3 regions of the Streptomyces sp. NPDC057137 genome follow, and region 2 is predicted to be linked to each of the others. Evidence: predicted binding sites of a transcription regulator. Region 2 holds the regulator's gene; each other region holds the start of a gene.
What was found. The regulator HrcA, encoded in region 2, represses chaperone genes, less so after heat shock. The targets are predictions, from matches to a motif close to TTNGCACTCNGNNNNNCNGAGTGCNAA.
Positions count from the first base shown of each region.

Region 1: the regulator HrcA is predicted to act here: its motif matches at 2,103-2,129, upstream of groES (co-chaperone GroES).
Region 3: the regulator HrcA is predicted to act here: its motif matches at 1,435-1,461, upstream of groL (chaperonin GroEL).

Region 1 is NZ_JBHUUW010000095.1:6,103-10,139, reverse strand. Features, by position in the region: gene groL (chaperonin GroEL) at 1-1,546, opposite strand, end outside; gene groES (co-chaperone GroES) at 1,646-1,954, opposite strand; gene ACFT9I_RS37490 (dihydrofolate reductase family protein) at 2,354-2,926, shown strand; gene ACFT9I_RS37485 (polysaccharide deacetylase family protein) at 3,044-4,037, opposite strand, start outside.
Region 2 is NZ_JBHUUW010000049.1:287-4,323, reverse strand. Features, by position in the region: gene ACFT9I_RS29405 (DUF3097 domain-containing protein) at 386-1,210, opposite strand; gene ACFT9I_RS29400 (MBL fold metallo-hydrolase) at 1,247-1,969, opposite strand; gene hrcA (heat-inducible transcriptional repressor HrcA) at 2,133-3,149, shown strand; gene dnaJ (molecular chaperone DnaJ) at 3,150-4,037, shown strand, end outside.
Region 3 is NZ_JBHUUW010000005.1:5,579-9,615, forward strand. Features, by position in the region: gene groL (chaperonin GroEL) at 1-1,308, opposite strand, end outside; gene ACFT9I_RS06020 (cold-shock protein) at 1,629-1,832, opposite strand; gene ACFT9I_RS06025 (ubiquitin-like small modifier protein 1) at 2,202-2,477, opposite strand; gene thrC (threonine synthase) at 2,518-3,828, opposite strand; SAM riboswitch class I at 3,844-3,971, opposite strand.

The DNA of each region.
Region 1 (4,037 bases), on a different contig from region 2:
TGAGGAGCAGCGCGGCGATGGAAGCGGCGTTCTCCAGCGCGGAGCGGGTGACCTTGACCGGGTCGATGACGCCGGCCTTCACCAGGTCGACGTACTCGCCGGTCGAGGCGTTGAAGCCGTGACCCTTGTCGAGCTCGGCGACCTTCGCGGTGATGACGTAGCCCTCAAGACCGGCGTTCTCGGCGATCCAGCGCAGCGGCTCGACCACGGCGCGGCGGACGACCGCGACACCGGTGGCCTCGTCGCCCGTCTTGCCCAGGCCGTCCTCCAGCACCTTGGCGGCGTGCACCAGGGCGGAGCCACCACCGGAGACGATGCCCTCCTCGACCGCGGCGCGGGTCGCGGAGATGGCGTCCTCCAGACGGTGCTTCTTCTCCTTCAGCTCCACCTCGGTGGCGGCGCCGACACGGATCACGCACACGCCGCCGGCCAGCTTCGCGAGGCGCTCCTGGAGCTTCTCGCGGTCCCAGTCGGAGTCCGTGGACTCGATCTCGGCCTTGATCTGGTTGACACGGCCGACGACCTCGGCGCTGTCGCCACCGCCGTCGACGATCGTCGTGTCGTCCTTGGAGACGGTGACGCGGCGGGCGGTGCCCAGTACGTCGAGACCGGCCTGGTCGAGCTTGAGGCCGACCTCTTCGGCGATGACGGTCGCGCCCGTGAGGGTGGCGATGTCGCCGAGCATGGCCTTGCGGCGGTCACCGAAGCCGGGGGCCTTCACCGCGACGGCGTTGAAGGTGCCACGGATCTTGTTGACGACGAGGGTGGAGAGCGCCTCGCCCTCGACGTCCTCGGCGATGATCAGCAGCGGCCGGGAGCCACCCGCCTGGATGACCTTCTCCAGCAGCGGGAGCATGTCCTGGATGGAGGCGATCTTGCCCTGGTTGATCAGGATGTACGGGTCGTCGAGGACGGCCTCCATACGCTCCTGGTCGGTCACCATGTACGGCGAGAGGTAGCCCTTGTCGAAGGCCATGCCCTCGGTGAACTCCAGCTCCATGCCGAAGGTGTTGGACTCCTCGACGGTGATGACACCGTCCTTGCCGACCTTGTCCATCGCCTCGGCGATGAGCTCGCCGACCTGCGGGTCCTGGGCGGAGAGCCCGGCCACGGCAGCGATGTCGGACTTGTCGTCGATCGGGCGGGCGGTCTCCAGGAGTTCCTTGGAGACGGCGGCGACGGCGGCGTCGATGCCCTTCTTCAGGGCGGCCGGGGAGGCGCCGGCGGCGACGTTGCGCAGGCCCTCGCGGACCAGCGCCTGCGCCAGCACGGTGGCGGTGGTGGTGCCGTCACCCGCGATGTCGTTGGTCTTGGTCGCCACCTCCTTCACGAGCTGGGCGCCGAGGTTCTCGTACGGGTCGTCGAGCTCGACCTCGCGGGCGATCGTGACACCGTCGTTGGTGATGGTCGGGGCGCCGAACTTCTTGTCGATGACGACGTTGCGGCCCTTGGGGCCGATCGTCACCTTCACCGTGTCGGCAAGCTTGTTGACGCCGCGCTCAAGGGCGCGACGGGCGTCCTCGTCGAACTTCAGGATCTTCGCCATGGGAGCTTTCTCTTGTCCTCTCGAACGAACAACGAACTACGCCCCGGACCACCCGGCGATGCGGGGGCCAGGGGCGCAGTTCACAGCAGACTGTGGAAATTACTTCTCGATGATCGCGAGCACGTCGCGAGCCGAGAGGACGAGGTACTCCTCGCCGCTGTACTTCACCTCAGTGCCGCCGTACTTGCTGTACAGAACGACGTCGCCGACGGAAACGTCGAGCGGAAGCCGCTCGCCGTTCTCGAAGCGACCCGGACCGACGGCCAGGACGACGCCCTCCTGGGGCTTCTCCTTGGCAGTGTCCGGAATAACCAGGCCAGAGGCCGTGGTCTGCTCTGCGTCGAGCGGCTGGACCACAATGCGGTCCTCGAGCGGCTTGATGGCAACCTTGGAGCTGGCGGTCGTCACGATCCGACCTCCCCCTTCGGAGATCTCACGGGGTTAACTGTCTGGGTGGCGTGACCTGGATCGATCCGTCGTCGCGGGTGCCGGACCTGTCCTGTCACGCATTGGCACTCTCCAGTGGGGAGTGCCAGGCCTGACACTATGACCGCGATTAGCACTCGGTCAAGCTGAGTGCCAATCGAGCCCGCGCGCGGCGACGCGATCCGGCGCCGTGGCGGGCGCGATCCGGCGCCGTGGCGGGCGCGATCCGGCGCCTTCGGGTACCTCCGGCGCGTCGGCACCGATGAGTTTCGCCGTGGTCCACGGTCTGTCAGTGAGAGTTGGCACACTGCGGCTGCGAGGCCGGCACGGCCGGCCCCACCCAGTGAGAACCAGAGCACAAGACACCCCAGGAGATCTTCGATGCGCACACTGATCAGCACCGCCTTCGTCTCGCTCGACGGCGTCGTGGAGGCCCCGGGCGGCGAGCCGGGCTACCGGAACTCCGGCTGGACCTTCAAGGACGTGGAGTTCCTGCCGGAGGCCTTCGAGATCAAGGGCCGGGAGCAGGAGGAGGCCACGGCCGTGCTGCTGGGACGGACCAGTTACGAGGCGTTCAGCCCGGTCTGGCCGGGCATGGAGGAGTTCGCCGAGTACAAGAAGATGCCGAAGTACGTGGTGTCCACCACCCTCACCGACGACGCCCTGGTCGCGGACTGGGGCCCGATCGCGATCCTGCGGTCGCTCGACGAGGTCGCCGCGCTGAAGGAGACCGAGGGCGGCCCGATCATCGTCCACGGCAGCGCCGAGCTGAACCGGAACCTCTCGGACGCCGGTCTGATCGACCGGTACCACCTGCTCGTCTTCCCGCTGCTTCTCGGCGCGGGCAAGCGGCTGTTCAGCGCCACGGACAAGGACGCGCAGAAGCTGCGGCTGGTCGAGCACGAGGCGTACGCGAACGGCCTGCAGAAGAACGTCTTCGACGTGGTCCGCTGAACATGCGTGACGCCCCTGCACCGGCGCAGGGGCGTCAGCGGAACCGGCCCGACCCGACCTGGCCCGGCCCGACCTGACCGCGCCCGGCCCGGCCCGGCCTGACCCGAGAGACAAGCCCTAGACGTAGTCCTCCAGCTTCGCCACCGCGTAACCCTTGTCGGTGATCGTCTTCATGACGTGCCGGATCATGTCGGGCATCGAGCCCTTCCAGTCCTCCTCCCCGCGGAAGTGCGTGAGGACGATGTCGCCGGGATGCAGGTCCCGGTCCCACTCGCGCCACTCCATGTGGTCGGGGAACGCCTCGGACGACCACAGCGGAACCGCCTTGACGCCGCAGGACTTGGCGGCGCGCAGGGTGCCGGCGTTGTAGTTGCCGTACGGCGGCCGGAAGAGCTCGGGCCGCTTCCCGTACTGCTTCTTGATCTTGTCCTGCTGCCCGCAGATCTCCCGCTTCTGCTCCTCGTAGGAGAGTCCGGGGAGGTAGGGGTGGGTGAGCGTGTGGTTGTGCAGGGAGACACCGCGCGCCTGCATCTTCTTGAAGTAGGCGTAGTTGTCGTTGATGACGTAGTCGCTGAGGAAGGCGCTGTACGGGATCTTCAACTCGTCCATCATGCGCAGCAGTCGGGGGTCCTTCTCGGCGCCGTCGTCGATCGTCAGGAAGACGACCTTCTCCTTCGTCGGGACGGTGGTGAAGACCGGCGGCAGGGTCGCGCCTCCCGTGACCTCGAAGCCCTTGCGGGTGGTGATGCGCGGCTTCACGGCGGGCGGCGCGGGCGCGGCGAGCGGGGTCTTGGCGAGCTTCCACTTCTTGGCGGCCACGGCGCGGAGCGCCTGGGCCTTGACGGCAGCGGCGGCGTCGGCCTTCTTCGCGGCGTCGGTCCCCGGCCCGGGGCCGGCCCGGCCCGGCTTCACGGAGGCGGACTCCACCGGCCCGCCGCCACCGCCACCGCCGTCCCCGCTGTGACCACCGTGGCCGGCGTGACCGCCGCCGCCCCGGTCGTCGGTCTCCGCCGCGCAGGCGGAGCCGAGTGCGGCGATCAGGAGTACGGCGGCGATCCCGCGCGCCCGTCCGCCCGGGTGTCTTTTCCGTGACTCTGCGGCCTTTTCGTCC
Region 2 (4,037 bases):
CGCCGCGTGCACGGCTCGTTGGACCCGAGGAGACCTCCTTGTCCACGCGGCACAAGTCAGCCTGAGTGTCCGACCACGACCCCTGCGCGTCCCCCTTCCAACCCGCGGGCGGGAGTGGGGTTCGAACAGCCCGCGGTGCCGGCGTGAGGGGGGCGGGGCCGCAGGAGGGGTGTGTCCGGACACTCAGGCTGATTTGTGGCGCGTGAGAAGCCCGGTTCCCTCGGGTCCAACGAGCCCTGCACGCGCCGTAAATCATGCCGTCCGGACATATCCCTCCGGAGGGCCCGAACCCCGACCGTCAGCCGACCACCGCAACTCACCCAGCCCGTCCGGCGCTTGAGGACGAACCCGGCCGCCGGGCGGACCCGGCACAAGACCAACCCGGTCAGCCAGACGTCGGCTCCGTCACGAAGTCGATCAGCTCCTCCACCCGCCCCAGCAACGCCGGCTCCAGGTCCCGATAGGACCGCACCGAGGACAGGATCCGCTGCCACGCCGCACCGGTGTTTTCCGGCCAGCCCAGAGCCCGGCACACCCCCGTCTTCCAGTCCTGGCCGCGCGGGACCGTCGGCCACGCCGGGATGCCCACCGACGACGGCTTCACCGCTTCCCAGACGTCGATGTACGGGTGGCCCACGATCAGGACGTCGTCCCCGGTCACCTGCTCGGCCAGGCGGGACTCCTTGGAGCCGCGCACCAGGTGGTCGACCAGCACGCCGAGGCGCGCGTCCGGTGCCGGGGCGAAATCCGCGACGATCGCCGGGAGGTCGTCGATGCCCTCCAGGTACTCCACGACCACGCCCTCGATCCGGAGGTCGTCGCCCCAGACCCGTTCGACCAGTTCCGCGTCGTGCCGCCCCTCGACGTAGATACGCCCCGCACGGGCCACCCGCGCCCGCGCGCCCGGGACGGCCACCGAGCCGGAGGCCGTACGGGCCGGCCGGACCGGGCCGGCGGCGGCGGGCCGGACCAGGGTGACCACCCGGCCCTCGAGCATGAACCCCCGCTCCACCAGCGGGAACACCCGGTGCTTGCCGAAGCGGTCCTCCAGGGTGACCGTCGGGCCCTCGGCCGTCTTCTCGCAGCGGATCACCGCGCCGCAGAAGCCTGTCGACACCTCCTCGACCACCAGATCCGGTTCGGCGGGCACCTCGGGCACCGGCTTCGAACGCTTCCAGGGCGGGGTCAGATCGGGGCTGTAACTGCGCATCCGCAGACGATAACGGGGCCCGCGCCACGAGGGGGGCTACGTCGTGCCGAAACGCGCGGCCAGCGCGCCCCGCTGCGCCCGTACGAACGCCGCGTCGACGGCCGCGCCATGGCCGGGAACGTACACCGCGTCCTCCCCGCCCAGCGTCAGCAGCCGGTCCAGCGCGGCCGGCCAGCGGGCCGGGATCGCGTCGTCGCCGGCCTGCGGCTCGCCCGACTCCTCGACCAGGTCGCCGCAGAAGACGACCTCCCGGTCGCCGGGGACGAGCAGCGCCAGATCGTGCCCGGTGTGCCCCGGGCCGACATTGGCGAGAAGTACCTGTCGCCCGCCGAGGTCGAGCGTCCACTCGCCCGACACCGGGTGGTGCGGCACGACCAGCGCGTCCACCGCGGAGGCGGCGTCGGAGGCGGACACCCCGTGCCGTACGGCCGAGGCGCGCAGGCTCTCGCGGTCGTGGAGCAGCAGCTCCGCCAGGCCCACCGCGCCGTAGACCTGGGTGCCCGAGAACGCCGCCGTGCCCAGGACATGGTCGAAGTGGGCGTGGCTGAGCGCGATGTGCGTGACGCGCCGCCCGCCGCACAGCGCCTGCGCCTGCGCGCGGATCTCCGCGCCCTCACGGAGCGTCGAGCCCGTGTCGTACAGAAGGACGGCGTCCTCGCCGACCACGAGGCCGACCGTCGCATCCCAGCCAGGCAGTCTCCGTCTGCCGACTCCCGGTGCGATCCGTTCCCAGCCGTGCTCTTCCCAACGGACGTTCATACGGCGACGCTATCGGTGGGGCGGGCGGTGCCGCGCGGTAGCGTGACCGGTCGGCCTTGCTAGGGGCGTACCTCACGGCCGTACACTGGGCCGGGGAATGCTGGCACTCCTACGCATCGAGTGCCAGGCCGGATCCGAGGACCCAGAGCTGGAGGTGTGCGCGATGCTGAGCGAACGCAGGCTTGAGGTGTTGCGCGCCATCGTCCAGGACTATGTCGGCACCGAGGAGCCCGTCGGCTCCAAGGCGTTGACCGAGCGGCACAAGCTCGGTGTCTCCCCGGCCACCGTCCGTAACGACATGGCGGTCCTGGAGGACGAGGGCTTCATCGCCCAGCCCCACACGAGTGCGGGGCGCATTCCGACGGACAAGGGCTATCGGCTCTTCGTCGACCGGCTGGCGGGCGTCAAGCCCCTGTCGGCGCCGGAGCGCAGGGCCATCCAGAACTTTCTCGACAGCGCCGTCGACCTGGACGACGTGGTGGGCCGTACGGTGCGGCTGCTCGCGCAGCTGACCCGGCAGGTCGCGGTCGTGCAGTACCCCTCGCTGACCCGCTCGACGGTGCGGCATGTGGAACTGCTCTCGCTGGCCCCCGCGCGGCTGATGCTTGTGCTGATCACCGACACCGGCCGGGTCGAGCAGCGCATGATCGACTGTCCGGTGCCGTTCGGCGACACATCGCTGGCGGATCTGCGGGCCCGGCTCAACGCCCGGGTCGTGGGGCGCAGGTTCTCCGATGTGCCGCTGCTGGTGCAGGAGTTGCCCGAATCCTTCGACATGGAGGACCGGGGGACGGTGTCCACGGTCCTCGCGACGCTGCTGGAGACACTGGTCGAGGAGACCGAGGAGCGGCTGATGATCGGCGGCACCGCCAATCTGACGCGCTTCGGGCACGACTTCCCCCTGACGATCCGGCCGGTGCTGGAGGCACTTGAGGAGCAGGTCGTGCTCCTCAGGCTGCTCGGCGAGGCCGAGGACTCGGGCATGACCGTACGAATCGGGCACGAGAACGCCCACGAGGGCCTCAACTCCACGTCCGTCGTCGCGGTCGGCTACGGTTCGGGCGACGAGGCAGTCGCCAAACTCGGCGTGGTCGGACCGACCCGCATGGACTACCCCGGAACGATGGGAGCGGTACGCGCAGTGGCACGTTACGTCGGACAGATCCTGGCGGAGTCGTAAGTGGCCACGGACTACTACGCCGTACTCGGCGTACGCCGCGACGCATCACAGGACGAGATCAAGAAGGCATTCCGCAGGCTCGCCCGCGAGCTGCACCCGGATGTCAATCCCGATCCCAAGACGCAGGAGCGCTTCAAGGAGATCAACGCCGCGTACGAGGTGTTGTCGGACCCGCAGAAGAAGCAGGTCTACGACCTCGGCGGCGACCCGCTCTCACAGGCGGGCGGTGGCGCGGGCGGCTTCGGGGCCGGTGGCTTCGGCAACTTCTCCGACATCATGGACGCGTTCTTCGGGACGTCGCAGCAGCGTGGCCCGAGGTCGCGCACGCGGCGCGGCCAGGACGCGATGATCCGGCTGGAGATCGACCTCAACGAGGCGGCCTTCGGCACCACCAAGGACATCCAGGTCGACACGGCGGTCGTCTGTACGACCTGCTCGGGCGAGGGCGCCGCACCCGGCACCTCCGCGCAGACCTGCGACATGTGCCGCGGTCGCGGCGAGGTCTCGCAGGTCACGCGGTCCTTCCTGGGCCAGGTCATGACGTCGCGGCCGTGCCCGCAGTGCCAGGGCTTCGGTACGGTCGTGCCGACCCCCTGCCCCGAGTGCGCCGGCGACGGCCGCATCCGGTCGCGCCGCACGCTCACGGTCAAGATCCCGGCGGGCGTCGACAACGGCACCCGTATCCAGCTCTCCGGCGAGGGCGAGGTCGGGCCCGGTGGTGGTCCGGCGGGTGACCTGTACGTCGAGATCCACGAGCTGCCGCACGCGGTGTTCCAGCGGCGCGGCGACGATCTGCACTGCACGGTGACCATCCCGATGACGGCGGCCTCTCTGGGCACGCAGTGTCCGCTGGAGACGCTGGACGGCGTCGAGGACATCGACGTCCGT
Region 3 (4,037 bases), on a different contig from region 2:
ACCCGTCGCCTCGTCGCCTTCGAGCTCGAGCTTCTCGAACACCGAGCCGGCCTGGAGCAGAGCCACGCCACCACCGGCGACGATGCCCTCCTCGACGGCGGCCTTGGCGTTGCGCACCGCGTCCTCGATGCGGTGCTTGCGCTCCTTGAGCTCGACCTCGGTCGCGGCGCCGGCCTTGATGACGGCCACGCCGCCGGCCAGCTTCGCGAGGCGCTCCTGGAGCTTCTCGCGGTCGTAGTCCGAGTCCGAGTTCTCGATCTCGGCGCGGATCTGGCTCACGCGACCGGCGACCTGCTCGCTGTCACCGGCACCGTCGACGATGGTGGTCTCGTCCTTGGTGATGACGACCTTGCGGGCACGGCCCAGCAGGTCGAGACCGGCGTTCTCCAGCTTGAGGCCGACCTCCTCGGAGATGACCGTGCCGCCCGTGAGGATGGCGATGTCGTTCAGCATCGCCTTGCGGCGGTCACCGAAGCCCGGGGCCTTGACGGCGACGGACTTGAAGGTGCCCTTGATCTTGTTGACGACGAGCGTGGACAGCGCCTCGCCCTCGACGTCCTCGGCGATGATCAGCAGCGGCTTGCCCGACTGGATGACCTTCTCCAGGAGCGGCAGAACGTCCTTGACGCTGCCGATCTTGGAGTTGACGATCAGGATGTACGGGTCGTCGAGCGACGCCTCCATACGCTCCATGTCGGTGGCGAAGTACGCCGAGATGTAGCCCTTGTCGAAGCGCATGCCCTCGGTGAGCTCAAGCTCGAGACCGAAGGTCTGCGACTCCTCGACGGTGATGACGCCTTCCTTGCCGACCTTGTCCATCGCCTCGGCGATGAGCTCGCCGATCTGGGTGTCGGCGGCGGAGATGGAGGCCGTCGAAGCGATCTGCTCCTTGGTCTCCACATCCTTGGCCTGCTCAAGGAGCGCACCGGAGACGGCCTCGATGGCCTTCTCGATACCGCGCTTGAGGGCCATCGGGTTGGCGCCGGCGGCCACGTTGCGCAGGCCCTCGCGGACCAGGGCCTGGGCCAGGACGGTCGCGGTGGTCGTACCGTCACCGGCGACGTCATCCGTCTTCTTGGCGACTTCCTTGACCAGCTCGGCGCCGATCTTCTCGTACGGGTCCTCGAGCTCGATCTCCTTGGCGATGGAAACACCATCGTTGGTGATCGTGGGGGCGCCCCACTTCTTCTCGAGGACGACGTTTCGGCCCTTGGGGCCAAGGGTGACCTTGACGGCGTCGGCGAGCTGGTTCATCCCGCGCTCGAGACCGCGCCGTGCCTCCTCGTCGAACGCGATGATCTTGGCCATGTGAAGTGGTCCTCCCGGACAGGGGGTGGATTCTCCGGACCGTGTCGGCGCCCGCGACGGACGGCCTGAGAGCCTTGCGGTTCCTTGCCCCACAGGCTCCCGGGCCTCGCTGACCCGGTCCATAAGTTGTCACTCTCACTAGCAGAGTGCTAACGCCAATGATTAGCACTCGACCCCCGAGAGTGCAAGCGACTCCCGAGTGACCACAGCCCCTCCCGAGCCCCTCCCACAGCCGCGCGCGCACGCGTGAGGGGCCCGTACCCCTTGCCGGGATACGGGCCCCTCATGCGTGAGTGCGTCGTTGGCCGATCGCGCCGGAATCAGACGGCGAGCTTGACCATGTCCGCCTGCGGACCCTTCTGGCCCTGCGAGATCTCGAACTCAACTCGCTGACCTTCTTCAAGGGTGCGGTAGCCGTCCATCTGGATCGCGCTGTAGTGGACGAAAACATCCGCACCACCGTCGACCGCGATGAAGCCGTAGCCCTTCTCCGCGTTGAACCACTTGACGGTGCCCTGAGCCATGCCTAACTCCCCTATTACTGGCCCCTGCGCGGGACCGCACTTCGCGCCGGAACGCGTCGACCGCGGCTGAATGTATCTGCCCAACTGCCCTCTGCAACAGGTCAATCGGACGAGAATTCTGGGCATGGCGGAACACGCAAAGAGGTGAATTGCCGGGCTACCAGGGCAAGTCGGGCCGGGCAAAGCGCAAGGAACCGCGCAAACAGCGTCCACACTTCGACCGCATCTTGTCGCGAACTCATATGCGCGGGGCACAGTCGCGGCGGGGTCGGCGGCGGGGCTACCCCAACTGTACCGCGTTCAACCTCATGGAATTGCCCCCTCCGCTTCTCTTGCGGAGGGGGCAACACCGTTCACCGTGCGTGCTGTTCAGCCGCCGGCGACCGCCGGGATGATCGAGATGCCGGCGCCGTCCGGCGTGGCCGTCTCCAGGCCCTGCTCGAAGCGGACGTCGTCGTCGTTCACGTACACGTTGACGAAGCGCCGCAGCTTGCCGTCGTCGTCCAGGACGCGGGCGGCGATGCCCGGGTGGCTCGCCTCCAGGGACGCGATGACCTGGGAGAGGGTCGCACCCTCCGCCGGGACCTCGGCCTTCCCGCCGGTGTACGTACGGAGGATGGTGGGGATGCGGACGTTCACGCTCATCGGTTTCTGCCTTCCGGGAAGTAGCGGGTTGGTGAGAGGCTCAACGCGCCAGACCCGCCGCACGGAACGCGTCGAGGCTCGGCGGAATCGTCGCGGTCGCCTGCGACGTCGCGGCCACCGCGTCCAGCGTCTTGAGCCCGTCACCGGTGTTCAGCACGACCGTCGTGAGCGCCGGGTCGAGCAGACCCGCCTCGATGAGCTTGCGCGTCACACCCACGGTCACCCCGCCCGCCGTCTCGGCGAAGATCCCCTCGGTCCGCGCGAGCAGCTTGATCGCGTCCACGATCTGCTCGTCGTTCACGTCCTCCACGGCGCCGCCCGTGCGGCGGGCGATGTCCAGGACGTACGGGCCGTCGGCCGGGTTGCCGATCGCCAGCGACTTGGCGATCGTGTCCGGCTTCTGCGGCCGTACGACATCGTGGCCGGCCTTGAAGGCGACCGACACCGGCGAACAGCCCTCGGCCTGCGCGCCGAAGATCTTGTACGGCTTGTCCTCGACCAGGCCGAGGGCGATCAGCTCCTTGAGCCCCTTGTCGATCTTCGTCAGCTGCGAGCCCGACGCGACCGGGATGACGAGCTGGTCGGGCAGCTCCCAGCCGAGCTGCTCGCAGATCTCGTACGCGAGGGTCTTGGAGCCCTCCCCGTAGTACGGGCGGAGGTTGACGTTGACGAAGCCCCAGCCCTCGCCCAGCGGGTCGCCGATCAGCTCGGAGCAGAAGCGGTTGACGTCGTCGTAGTTGCCCTCGATACCGACGAGTTCGCCGCCGTAGATCGCGGCCATGACGACCTTGCCCTGCTCCAGGTCGTGCGGGATGAAGACACAGGAGCGGAAGCCGGCGCGCGCCGCGGCGGCGCCGACGGCGCCCGCGAGGTTGCCGGTGGAGGAGCAGGAGAGCGTGGTGAAGCCGAAGGCACGGGCCGCCTCGACGGCGATGGCGACGACGCGGTCCTTGAAGGAGTGCGTCGGGTTGCCGGAGTCGTCCTTCACGTACAGGCCGCCGGTGACGCCCAGCTCACGGGCGAGGTTGTCGGCCTTGACGAGCTTGGTGAAGCCGGGGTTGATGTTCGGCTTCGACGCCACGTCGGCGGGGACGGGCAGCAGCGGGGCGTAGCGCCAGATGTTGTCGGGACCGGCGGCGATGCGCTTCTTCAGCTCGTCCGGGCCGTCGGTCGGCAGGTCGTAGGCCACTTCGAGCGGGCCGAAACAGCTCTGACAGGCGAAGATCGGGCCGAGTTCGAAGCGTTCCCCGCATTCGCGGCACGAGAGGGCGGCGGCGGGTCCGAGATCCACGGGGGCGTCAGTGGTGCCGGAGGCGGCGTCGGAAGTGTTGTGAACAGTCTGCACAGCCATGAAGGCGAGGCCCTTTCCTCATCTTCCTCGCGACGCATCTCGCCGCAAGACGGAATTGGCACCTTCCCCACCGTGACCTCGCGGTCGGCGGGAGGGTTGCCGGGGCTTCAACGGGCCGTTCCCTCTGCCCCTCTGGATGAGCGGTATTCGATTGTCAGCGTGACGACCCCCGACATGCGACGGTCATCCGCGTTGTTCAAGACTGTAAC